Caldimonas thermodepolymerans: one gene and its partners. Each later gene encodes a partner of the first gene's protein in a complex. Links are inferred from orthologs where the notes say so. Each region holds a gene or a part of one and is shown in the gene's direction. Other genes may lie near its edges.

The links.
Region 2: secY (region 1) and secG share a complex: the UniProt entries of both Escherichia coli proteins name them as parts of the sec protein translocase complex. The link is inferred for Caldimonas thermodepolymerans from one-to-one orthologs.
Region 3: the proteins of secY (region 1) and secA are in contact, whole or in part, in a crystal structure (PDB 3DIN), measured with the Thermotoga maritima proteins. The link is inferred for Caldimonas thermodepolymerans from one-to-one orthologs. Residues at the interface, in WP_004081795.1 of Thermotoga maritima: Glu108, Gly109, Glu110, Glu111, Ala236, Glu237, Arg238, Arg239, Ile240, Thr241, Ile242, Gln243, Tyr244, Ala245, Arg246, Arg247, Val248, Thr249, Gly250, Arg251, Arg252, Val253, Tyr254, Gly256, Ala257, Ser258, Thr259, Tyr260, Leu261, Pro262; in WP_004082002.1 of Thermotoga maritima: Glu261, Ala262, Arg263, Lys300, Ala301, Arg302, Thr303, Ile304, Ile305, Leu323, Tyr324, Asp325, Pro326, Val329, Ser330, Tyr333, Ile336, Lys340, Phe345, Val349, Glu363, Phe364, Tyr374, Ser375, Gly376, Gly377, Glu393, Ile395, Thr482, Ser483.

The regions. Positions count from the first base shown.
Region 1 is NZ_CP064338.1:3,347,614-3,350,645, reverse strand. Bases 44-2,925 are described here. They hold secY (preprotein translocase subunit SecY), read left to right. Parts: upstream 44-770; coding sequence 771-2,081; downstream 2,082-2,925. Other genes in these bases: rpsM (30S ribosomal protein S13), read left to right, coding at 2,581-2,925; rpmJ (50S ribosomal protein L36), read left to right, coding at 2,421-2,534; infA (translation initiation factor IF-1), read left to right, coding at 2,120-2,338; rplO (50S ribosomal protein L15), read left to right, coding at 298-732; rpmD (50S ribosomal protein L30), read left to right, coding at 98-280. In the rest of the region: more of rpsE, read left to right, coding at 1-43; more of rpsM, read left to right, coding at 2,926-2,946; rpsK (30S ribosomal protein S11), read left to right, coding at 2,979-3,032. UniProt on the Escherichia coli protein: The central subunit of the protein translocation channel SecYEG. Consists of two halves formed by TMs 1-5 and 6-10.
Region 2 is NZ_CP064338.1:2,420,074-2,422,980, reverse strand. The notes cover bases 120-2,876. They hold secG (preprotein translocase subunit SecG), read left to right. Parts: upstream 120-1,175; coding sequence 1,176-1,577; downstream 1,578-2,876. Other genes in these bases: IS481_RS11325 (NuoB/complex I 20 kDa subunit family protein), read left to right, coding at 2,416-2,876; IS481_RS11330 (NADH-quinone oxidoreductase subunit A), read left to right, coding at 2,040-2,399; tpiA (triose-phosphate isomerase), read left to right, coding at 403-1,143; IS481_RS11350 (NAD(P)H-quinone oxidoreductase), read left to right, coding at 120-345. Outside these bases: more of IS481_RS11350, read left to right, coding at 1-119; more of IS481_RS11325, read left to right, coding at 2,877-2,892. UniProt on the Escherichia coli protein: Subunit of the protein translocation channel SecYEG. Overexpression of some hybrid proteins has been thought to jam the protein secretion apparatus resulting in cell death; while this may be true it also results in FtsH-mediated degradation of SecY.
Region 3 is NZ_CP064338.1:768,428-771,835, forward strand. What follows is about bases 54-3,311. They hold secA (preprotein translocase subunit SecA), read left to right. Parts: upstream 54-366; coding sequence 367-3,111; downstream 3,112-3,311. Other genes in these bases: IS481_RS03730 (M23 family metallopeptidase), read left to right, coding at 54-132; argJ (bifunctional glutamate N-acetyltransferase/amino-acid acetyltransferase ArgJ), read left to right, coding at 3,230-3,311. In the rest of the region: more of IS481_RS03730, read left to right, coding at 1-53; more of argJ, read left to right, coding at 3,312-3,408. UniProt on the Escherichia coli protein: Required for protein export, interacts with the SecYEG preprotein conducting channel.

The DNA.
Region 1 (3,032 bases):
TGAACGCGCTGACGTCCCTGCGGACGCCGGCCGAAGTGGCAGCCAAGCGCGGCAAGACGGTTGAAGAGCTCTTCAACTGAAGCCGGGAGCATTCGTCATGGCTGACAAGAAAACTCTGAAGGTGAAGCTGGTTCGCAGCCCGATCGGGACCCGCGAATCTCACCGCGCCACCCTGCGTGGCCTGGGTCTGCGCAAGCTGAACAGCGAGTCGGTGCTGGAAGACACGCCGGCCGTGCGCGGCATGATCAACAAGGTGAGCTACCTGGTGAAGGTGCTCTGAACCGGGCTGAGGACAAGATGCAACTCAACACCATCAAGCCGGCCGAGGGCAGCAAGAAGGCCCGCCGCCGCGTCGGTCGCGGCATCGGCTCGGGCCTGGGCAAGACCGCCGGCCGCGGTCACAAGGGCCAGAAGTCCCGCGCGGGCGGCTTCCACAAGGTCGGTTTCGAAGGCGGCCAGATGCCGCTGCAGCGCCGCCTGCCCAAGCGCGGCTTCAAGTCGCAGACCCTGAAGTTCAACGCCGAGGTTCGCCTGTCGGACCTGGAGCGCCTGGGTGCCGAGGAAGTGGACCTGCTGACGCTGAAGCAGGCAGGCCTGGTGCCGGAGCTGGCGAAGAACGTGAAGGTGATCGCTTCCGGCGAGCTGACCAAGAAGGTCGTGCTCAAGGGCATCGGCGCCACCGCCGGGGCCAAGGCGGCGATCGAGAAGGCTGGCGGTTCGCTGGCCGAGTGAAGCGGCTTGCGCACACCTAGGCTGTAGGACACCACACAGTGGCAACCAACCCGACCCAGCTGGCCAAGACCGGGAAGTTCGGCGACCTGCGTCGCCGGCTCGTCTTCCTGCTGCTGGCGCTCGTGGTCTACCGCATCGGCGCGCACATCCCCGTGCCGGGCATCGACCCGAACCAGCTGCAGCAGCTCTTCCAGGGGCAACAAGGCGGCATCCTGAGCCTGTTCAACATGTTCTCGGGGGGCGCGCTGTCGCGCTTCACCGTGTTCGCGTTGGGCATCATGCCGTACATCTCCGCGTCGATCATCATGCAGTTGATGACCTACGTGATCCCGACGCTGGAGGCGCTGAAGAAGGAAGGTGAAGCCGGACGGCGCAAGATCACGCAGTACACCCGGTACGGCACGCTGGGCCTGGCGCTGTTCCAGTCGCTGTCCATCGCGATCGCGCTGGAGAGCTCGCAGGGCCTGGTGCTGAACCCGGGCTTCGGCTTCCGCATCTCGGCGATGATCAGCCTGACCGCGGGGACCATGTTCCTGATGTGGCTGGGCGAGCAGATCACCGAGCGCGGGCTGGGCAACGGCATCTCGATCCTGATCTTCGCGGGTATCGCGGCCGGCCTGCCGAGCGCCATCGGCGGCCTGTTCGAGCTGGTGCGCACCGGCGCGATGAGCATCCTGGTGTCGCTGTTCATCATCGCCCTGGTGGTGCTGGTGACCTACTTCGTGGTGTTCGTCGAGCGTGGCCAGCGCAAGATCCTGGTGAACTACGCCAAGCGCCAGGTGGGCAACCGGGTGTACGGCGGCCAGTCCTCGCACCTGCCGTTGAAGCTGAACATGGCCGGGGTGATCCCGCCGATCTTCGCGTCGTCGATCATCCTGCTGCCGGCCACGGTGGTGAGCTGGTTCAGCACGGGCGACAGCATGCGCTGGCTGAAGAACATTGCCGATGCGCTGCATCCGGGCCAGCCGCCGTACGTGATGCTGTACGCCGCCGCGATCATCTTCTTCTGCTTCTTCTACACGGCGCTGGTGTTCAACAGCCGTGAGACGGCGGACAACCTGAAGAAGAGCGGGGCGTTCATCCCGGGCATCCGTCCGGGCGAGCAGACCGCGCGGTACATCGACAAGATCCTGTCGAGGCTGACGCTGGCGGGGGCGCTGTACATCACCGCGGTGTGCCTGCTGCCGGAGTTCCTGATCCTGAAGTACAACGTGCCGTTCTACTTCGGCGGGACCTCGCTGCTGATCATCGTGGTGGTGACGATGGACTTCTGGGCTCAGGTGCAGTCGTACGTGATGTCCCAGCAGTACGAGTCGCTGTTGAAGAAGGCGAATTTCAAGGCGGGCTGAAGGCCCGGGGCAAGAACGCGAAACGAGACTGAGCACGTATGGCGAAAGACGACGTCATTCAGATGCAGGGCGAGGTGATCGAGAACCTCCCCAACGCGACGTTTCGCGTGAAGCTGGAGAACGGGCATGTGGTGCTCGGTCACATTTCCGGCAAGATGCGCATGCACTACATCCGCATCCTGCCTGGCGACAAGGTGACCGTGGAGCTGACGCCCTACGATTTGAGTCGAGCTCGCATCGTGTTCCGAGCGAAGTGAGCGATTGTCAACCCTCGGAGCAAACTGGCCGTCAGAAGGGGCGCGAGCCCGTAGCGAGCACTGAGAGGTCAAGGAGAAGACCATGAAAGTTTCGGCATCTGTCAAGAAGATCTGCCGCAATTGCAAGATCATCCGTCGCAATGGCGTGGTTCGCGTGATTTGCACCGACCCCCGTCATAAGCAACGCCAGGGCTGACCGGCGCTGACAGCCCCGCCCTGATGAACGCGAACTAGAGGACCACATGGCACGTATTGCTGGTATCAACATTCCGCCCCACAAGCACGCGGAAATCGGTCTGACCTCGATCTACGGCATCGGCCGTTCCACGGCGCAGAAGATCTGCGACGCCTGTGGCATTCCGTACGACAAGAAGATCAAGGACCTGACCGACGCCGATCTGGAAAAGATCCGCGAAGAGGTGGGCAAGCTCACGATCGAGGGCGACCTGCGCCGTGAGGTGACGATGAACATCAAGCGGCTGATGGACCTCGGCTGCTATCGTGGCTTCCGTCACCGCCGCGGCCTGCCGCTGCGCGGCCAGCGTACGCGCACGAACGCCCGTACCCGCAAGGGTCCGCGCAAGTCCGGTGTCGCGCTGAAGAAGTGACCGGCCGCTCCTGCTGACTGAAAGAAGATTCCATGGCTAAGTCTCCTGTCAACAACGCTGCCCGCCGTGTGAGCAAGAAGGTCCGC
Region 2 (2,907 bases), 930 kb from region 1 along the record:
ATCCTGGACATGGTGTGCGGCAGCTACGTGCCGCGCGAGCTGGACTGCCTGGCCGAGGACGGCCGGCTGGTGATCATCGCGCAGCTGGGCGGCAGCCGGGCCGAGGTCGATTTCGGCGCGCTGATGCGGCGCCGGTTGACCATCACCGGCTCGACCCTGCGGCCGCGCCCGGTCGCCTTCAAGGCGGCGATCGCGCGCCAGCTGCGGGAGAAGGTCTGGCCGCTGCTGGCCGAGCGGCGGATCCGGCCGGTGCTGTTCCGCACCTTCGCCGCCCGCGAGGCGGCACAGGCGCACGCGCTGATGGAGACCAGCCAGCACATCGGCAAGATCGTGCTGCAGTGGTGAGCGGCTCGCTTGCTCTTAGAATTTGCAGCTTTTTGAGCAGGAACGGAGACTTACGAGATGCGTCGCAAACTGGTCGTCGGCAACTGGAAGATGCATGGCAGCCTGGCGACCAACGCCGAACTGCTGGCCGGCATCCGGGCGGCGGAGCCCTTCGTTTGCGAGGCCGCCGTGTGCGTGCCTTTCCCCTATCTCTCCACCTGCCTGCTGGCCTTGCAGGGCAGCCACATCGGGCTGGGCGCGCAGGACTGCTCGGCGCATGAGCAGGGCGCCTACACCGGCGAGGTGTCGGCCGCGATGCTGGCCGACGTCGGGTGCCGCTACGTGATCGTGGGCCACTCCGAGCGCCGCGCCTACCATGGCGAGAGCGACCAGCTGGTGGCCGACAAGGCGAAGATGGTGATCGGCAAGGGGCTGGTGCCCATCGTCTGCGTCGGCGAGACGCTGGCCGAGCGTGAAGCCGGCCAGACCGAGGCGGTGGTCAAGCGCCAGCTGTCGGCGGTGATCCACACCCTGGGCCAGTGCATCCCGCAGGCCGTGGTGGCCTACGAGCCGGTCTGGGCCATTGGCACCGGCAAGACGGCCACGCCCGAGCAGGCACAGGAGGTGCACGCCGTGCTGCGCAAGCAGCTGGCCGCGGCGACCGAGCATGCCGGCGCGATGCGCATCCTGTACGGCGGCAGCGTCAAGCCCGACAACGCGGCGGCGCTGTTCGCGCAACCCGACATCGACGGAGGCCTGATCGGCGGGGCCTCCCTGAAGGCGGCGGACTTCGTCGCCATCTGCCGCGCGGCCCTGTAAGGCGCGCCGCACCGATACCCTGGAGAACTTCTATGCAGTTGATGACCACCTTGATCCTCGTCGTGCAGTTGCTGGCGGCGCTGGTCATGATCGGGCTCGTGCTGATCCAGCACGGCAAGGGCGCGGACATGGGGGCCTCGTTCGGCAGCGGCGCCTCCGGCAGCCTGTTCGGCGCCACCGGCAGTGCCAACTTCCTGTCGCGCACCACCGCGGTGTGCGCCACCATCTTCTTCGCCTGCACGCTGGCGCTGGCCTACCTGTCCAACGCCCGTCCGGTCGAGGCGGATGACGGCAGCGTGCTCGAGCGCGCCGCGCCGGTCACCGCCCCGTCCTCCGGGCAGCCGGCCGGCGGTGCCGACCAGATCCCGGGCCTCGAGCCCGCGCCGGCCCCGGCGCCCGAGGCGTCCGGCGCCGCGCAGATCCCGGCGCAGTGATTCATTCTCGAACGCTGCGCCTCCATTGAGAGGGGCACGCTTTCGGGATAGAATACAAGGCTGTCGGTTGCAACGAGGTGCTGAACAGCCACTTTGCAATCGGCGCAAAGCCCTGGGCCTGGGCAGAGGCCTTCAGCAGAGGCTGCTGGCTGGGCCAACCGGGACACGCAAGTGATCTTCGGCCGACGTGGTGAAATTGGTAGACACGCTATCTTGAGGGGGTAGTGGCGAAAGCTGTGCGAGTTCGAGTCTCGCCGTCGGCACCAAGAATTCAATCGATGCGGTGGTCATCCGGTGCCGCATCGGGCGCCCTGAGAGTGTGGTCTGTAGGGGCAACCGCAGAGGAAAGTGGGCGTGCTGATCACAGCGCGCCTTATTTTTGCCTCTGGTGAGTTGAGCCGGATCTCTGAAATCTTTCGCGCAGCCAACCTCGAGCAGCGAGCCACGCGTACAAGAGCCATGATGAGCCTCGACCAGTACCTCCCCGTCATCCTCTTCATCCTGGTCGGCGTCGCAGTCGGCATCGCTCCCCAGGCGCTGGGCTACCTGCTGGGCCCCCGCAAGCCCGACCCCGAGAAGAACTCCCCCTACGAATGCGGCTTCGAGGCCTTTGAAGACGCGCGCATGAAGTTCGACGTGCGCTATTACCTCGTGGCCATCCTGTTCATCCTGTTCGATCTCGAAATCGCCTTCCTCTTCCCATGGGCGATCGCCTTGCGGGAGATCGGTCCGGTCGGCTTCTGGGCCATGATGATTTTCCTGGGCATCCTGGTCGTGGGCTTCGTCTACGAGTGGAAGAAGGGTGCCCTGGACTGGGAATGATCCGAGGAGTTCCGCTATGAGTATCGAAGGCGTCCTCAAGGAAGGCTTCATCACCACCACGGCCGACAAGCTGATCAACTGGTCGAAGACCGGCTCGCTGTGGCCGATGACCTTCGGCCTGGCCTGCTGCGCCGTGGAGATGATGCACGCCGGCGCGGCCCGCTACGACATCGACCGCTTCGGCATGCTGTTCCGGCCGAGCCCGCGCCAGTCCGACCTGATGATCGTGGCCGGCACGCTGTGCAACAAGATGGCGCCGGCGCTGCGCAAGGTGTACGACCAGATGCCCGAGCCGCGCTGGGTGCTGTCGATGGGCTCGTGCGCCAACGGCGGCGGCTACTACCACTACAGCTACTCGGTGGTGCGCGGCTGCGACCGCATCGTGCCGGTCGACGTCTACGTCCCCGGCTGCCCGCCGACCGCCGAGGCCCTGCTGTACGGCATCCTGCAGCTGCAGAGCAAGATCCGGCGCGAGAACACCATCGCCCGCTGACGCATGGCCCGCCTC
Region 3 (3,408 bases), 2.6 Mb from region 1 along the record:
CCGCACCTGCACTTCGAGGTGCTGATGAACGGCGTGCACCAGAACCCGGCCAAGTTCCTGGCTGGCGACGGGCGCACCCCGCAGCGCCGCGTGGCCGGGGCGGCCCGCACGGCCGGCACCCACGCCCATTGACCGTGCCGGCGACGCGGGCCGGCACCACGCTGGCGCGCCGGCCCCGGTGCTAAACTCCAAAGCTTTTGGGGCAGCCTGCCTGCCCGGCCTCCAGGCCCGGCGCCAGACGACCGAGCGGCCGGGTGTCCCCGACGAGCAGCACACTCCACGTCCTGGCCTGCCGTGCCGGGCGGGCCCAGACGCCTGCCGCGGCCGGATGCGGGCTGGCCGACCCTTCACCTAGAACCGAACTCCATGTTGCCCAAGCTTCTTACCCAGATTTTCGGCAGTCGCAACGACCGTCTGCTCAAGCAATACCGGCGGGTGGTGGAGAAGATCAATCTGCTGGAGCCGCAACTGGAGGCGCTGAGCGACGAGCAGCTGCGCGCCAGGACCGAGGAATTCAAGGCACGGCTCGGCAAGGGCGAGACGCTGGACGACCTGCTGCCCGAGGCGTTCGCGACCGTGCGCGAGGCCAGCAAGCGCACGCTCAAGATGCGCCACTTCGACGTCCAGATGCTGGGCGGCATGGCGCTGCACTACGGCAAGATCGCCGAGATGCGCACCGGCGAGGGCAAGACGCTGACCGCCACGCTGCCGGTGTACCTGAACGCGCTGGCCGGCAAGGGCGTGCACGTGGTCACGGTCAACGACTACCTGGCCCGCCGCGACGCCGAATGGATGAGCCGGCTGTACAACTTCCTCGGCCTGACGGTGGGCGTGAACCTGCCGCAGATGTCTCGCGAGGAGAAGCAGGCGGCCTACGCGGCGGACGTCACCTACGGCACCAACAACGAGTTCGGCTTCGACTACCTGCGCGACAACATGGTCTACGAGGCCGGCGACCGGGTGCAGCGCGGCCTGAACTACGCGATCGTCGACGAGGTGGACTCGATCCTGATCGACGAGGCGCGCACGCCGCTGATCATCAGCGGCCAGGCCGAAGACCACACCGAGCTGTACGTGCGCATCAACAAGGTCGTGCCGCTGCTGAAGAAGCAGATCGGCGAGGCCGACCCGCGCACCGGCGAAGGCATCATCGAGCCGGGCGACTTCACGGTCGACGAGAAGACCCGCCAGGTCTACCTGACCGAGCAGGGCCACGAGAACGCCGAGCGCATCCTCGCCGAGGCCGGCCTGCTGGCCGAAGGCGCCAGCCTCTACGACCCGTCGCACATCGCGCTGCTGCACCACCTGTATGCGGCGCTGCGTGCGCATCACCTGTACCACCGTGACCAGCACTACGTGGTGCAGAACGGCGAGGTGGTCATCGTCGACGAGTTCACCGGCCGCCTGATGCAGGGCCGCCGCTGGTCCGAGGGGTTGCACCAGGCCGTCGAGGCCAAGGAAGGGGTGCAGATCCAGGCCGAGAACCAGACGCTGGCCTCGATCACCTTCCAGAACTACTTCCGCATGTACGCCAAGCTGGCCGGCATGACCGGCACGGCCGACACGGAAGCCTACGAGTTCCAGGAAATCTACGGGCTGGAGACGGTCGTTATCCCGCCCAACAAGCCCACGCGCCGCAAGGACGAGCTGGACCTGGTCTACAAGACCGCCAAGGAGAAGTACGACGCGGTCATCAAGGACATCCGCGACTGCTACGAGCGCGGCCAGCCGGTGCTGGTGGGCACCACCTCGATCGAGAACTCCGAGCTGATCTCGCAGCTGCTGACCCAGGCCGGGCTGCCGCACCAGGTGCTCAACGCCAAGCAGCACGCCAAGGAAGCCGAGATCATCGCCCAGGCGGGCCGCCCGAAGATGATCACGATCGCGACCAACATGGCCGGTCGCGGGACCGACATCGTGCTGGGTGGCAACGTCGAGAAGCAGATCCAGCTGATCGAGGAGGACCCGTCGCTGTCCGACGAGGAAAAGCGCGCCCGCGCGCAGCAGCTGCGAGACGAATGGCAGAGCCTGCACGAGCAGGTGGTGGCGCTGGGCGGGCTGCGCATCATCGCGACCGAACGCCACGAGTCGCGCCGCATCGACAACCAGCTGCGCGGCCGCTCGGGCCGCCAGGGCGACCCCGGCTCGTCGCGCTTCTACCTGTCGCTGGAAGACCCGCTGATGCGCATCTTCGCCGGCGACCGCGTGCGCGCGATCATGGACCGCCTGAAGATGCCCGAGGGCGAGGCCATCGAGGCCGGCATCGTCACGCGCTCGATCGAGAGCGCGCAGCGCAAGGTCGAGGCACGCAACTTCGACGTGCGCAAGCAGCTGCTGGAGTACGACGACGTCGCCAACGACCAGCGCAAGGTGATCTACCAGCAGCGCAACGACATCCTCGACGCGCAGGACCTGACCGTACAGATCGCCAGCCTGCGCGAAGGGGCGCTGACCGACGTGGTGCGCACCTACGTGCCGGCCGACAGCGTGGAAGAGCAGTGGGACCTGCCCGGCCTGGAGAAGGTGCTGCGCGAGGAGTGGCAGCTCGACGTGCCGCTGCAGGCCGAGGTCGAGAAGAGCGAGGCGATCACCGACGAGGACATCGTCGCCAAGGTGGTCGAGGCCGGCCACCGGCTGTACCAGAGCAAGGTCGACCTGGTCGGCAAGGAGCGCTTCATGCAGTTCGAGCGCATGGTGCTGCTGCAGTCGCTCGACACGCACTGGCGCGAGCACCTGGCCGCGCTCGACTACCTGCGCCAGGGCATCCACCTGCGCGGTTACGCGCAGAAGAACCCGAAGCAGGAGTACAAGCGCGAGGCCTTCGAGCTGTTCGCCCAGCTGCTGGACGTCGTGAAGATGGAGGTCACGCGCATCCTGCTGACCGTGCGCATCCAGTCCGAGCAGCAGGTCGAGGAAGCCGCCGAGGCGATCGAAGGCCGGGCCGAGCAGATCTCCAACGTCACCTACACGCACCCGAACGAGGACGGCAGCGTGGCCAGCGAGGTCGACCAGGCCACGGCGCGCCAGGCGGTGCCCAAGGTCGGGCGCAACGAACCCTGCCCGTGCGGCAGCGGCAAGAAGTACAAGCACTGCCACGGCAAGCTGGTCTGAGCCGCGTGCGGCGCGACGATCCGGGGCTCCTGCGGGAGCCCCGTTTCGTTCCGGTCCGGCCCGCCGGCTGCCTACAATGCCGGATTCCGTCCATCACCCGCGTTTTTCCGAGGCCGTCATGCCCGTCAATCTCCAGGCTCCCGACCCGTCCGCACTGCATCCCGTTCCCGGCGTCCGGCTGGGCATCGCCATGGCCGGCATGCGCAAGGCCAACCGGCGCGACCTGACGGTGATCGCCCTCGACGAGGGCAGCGCGGTCGCCGGCGTGTTCACGCAGAACCGCTTCTGTGCCGCCCC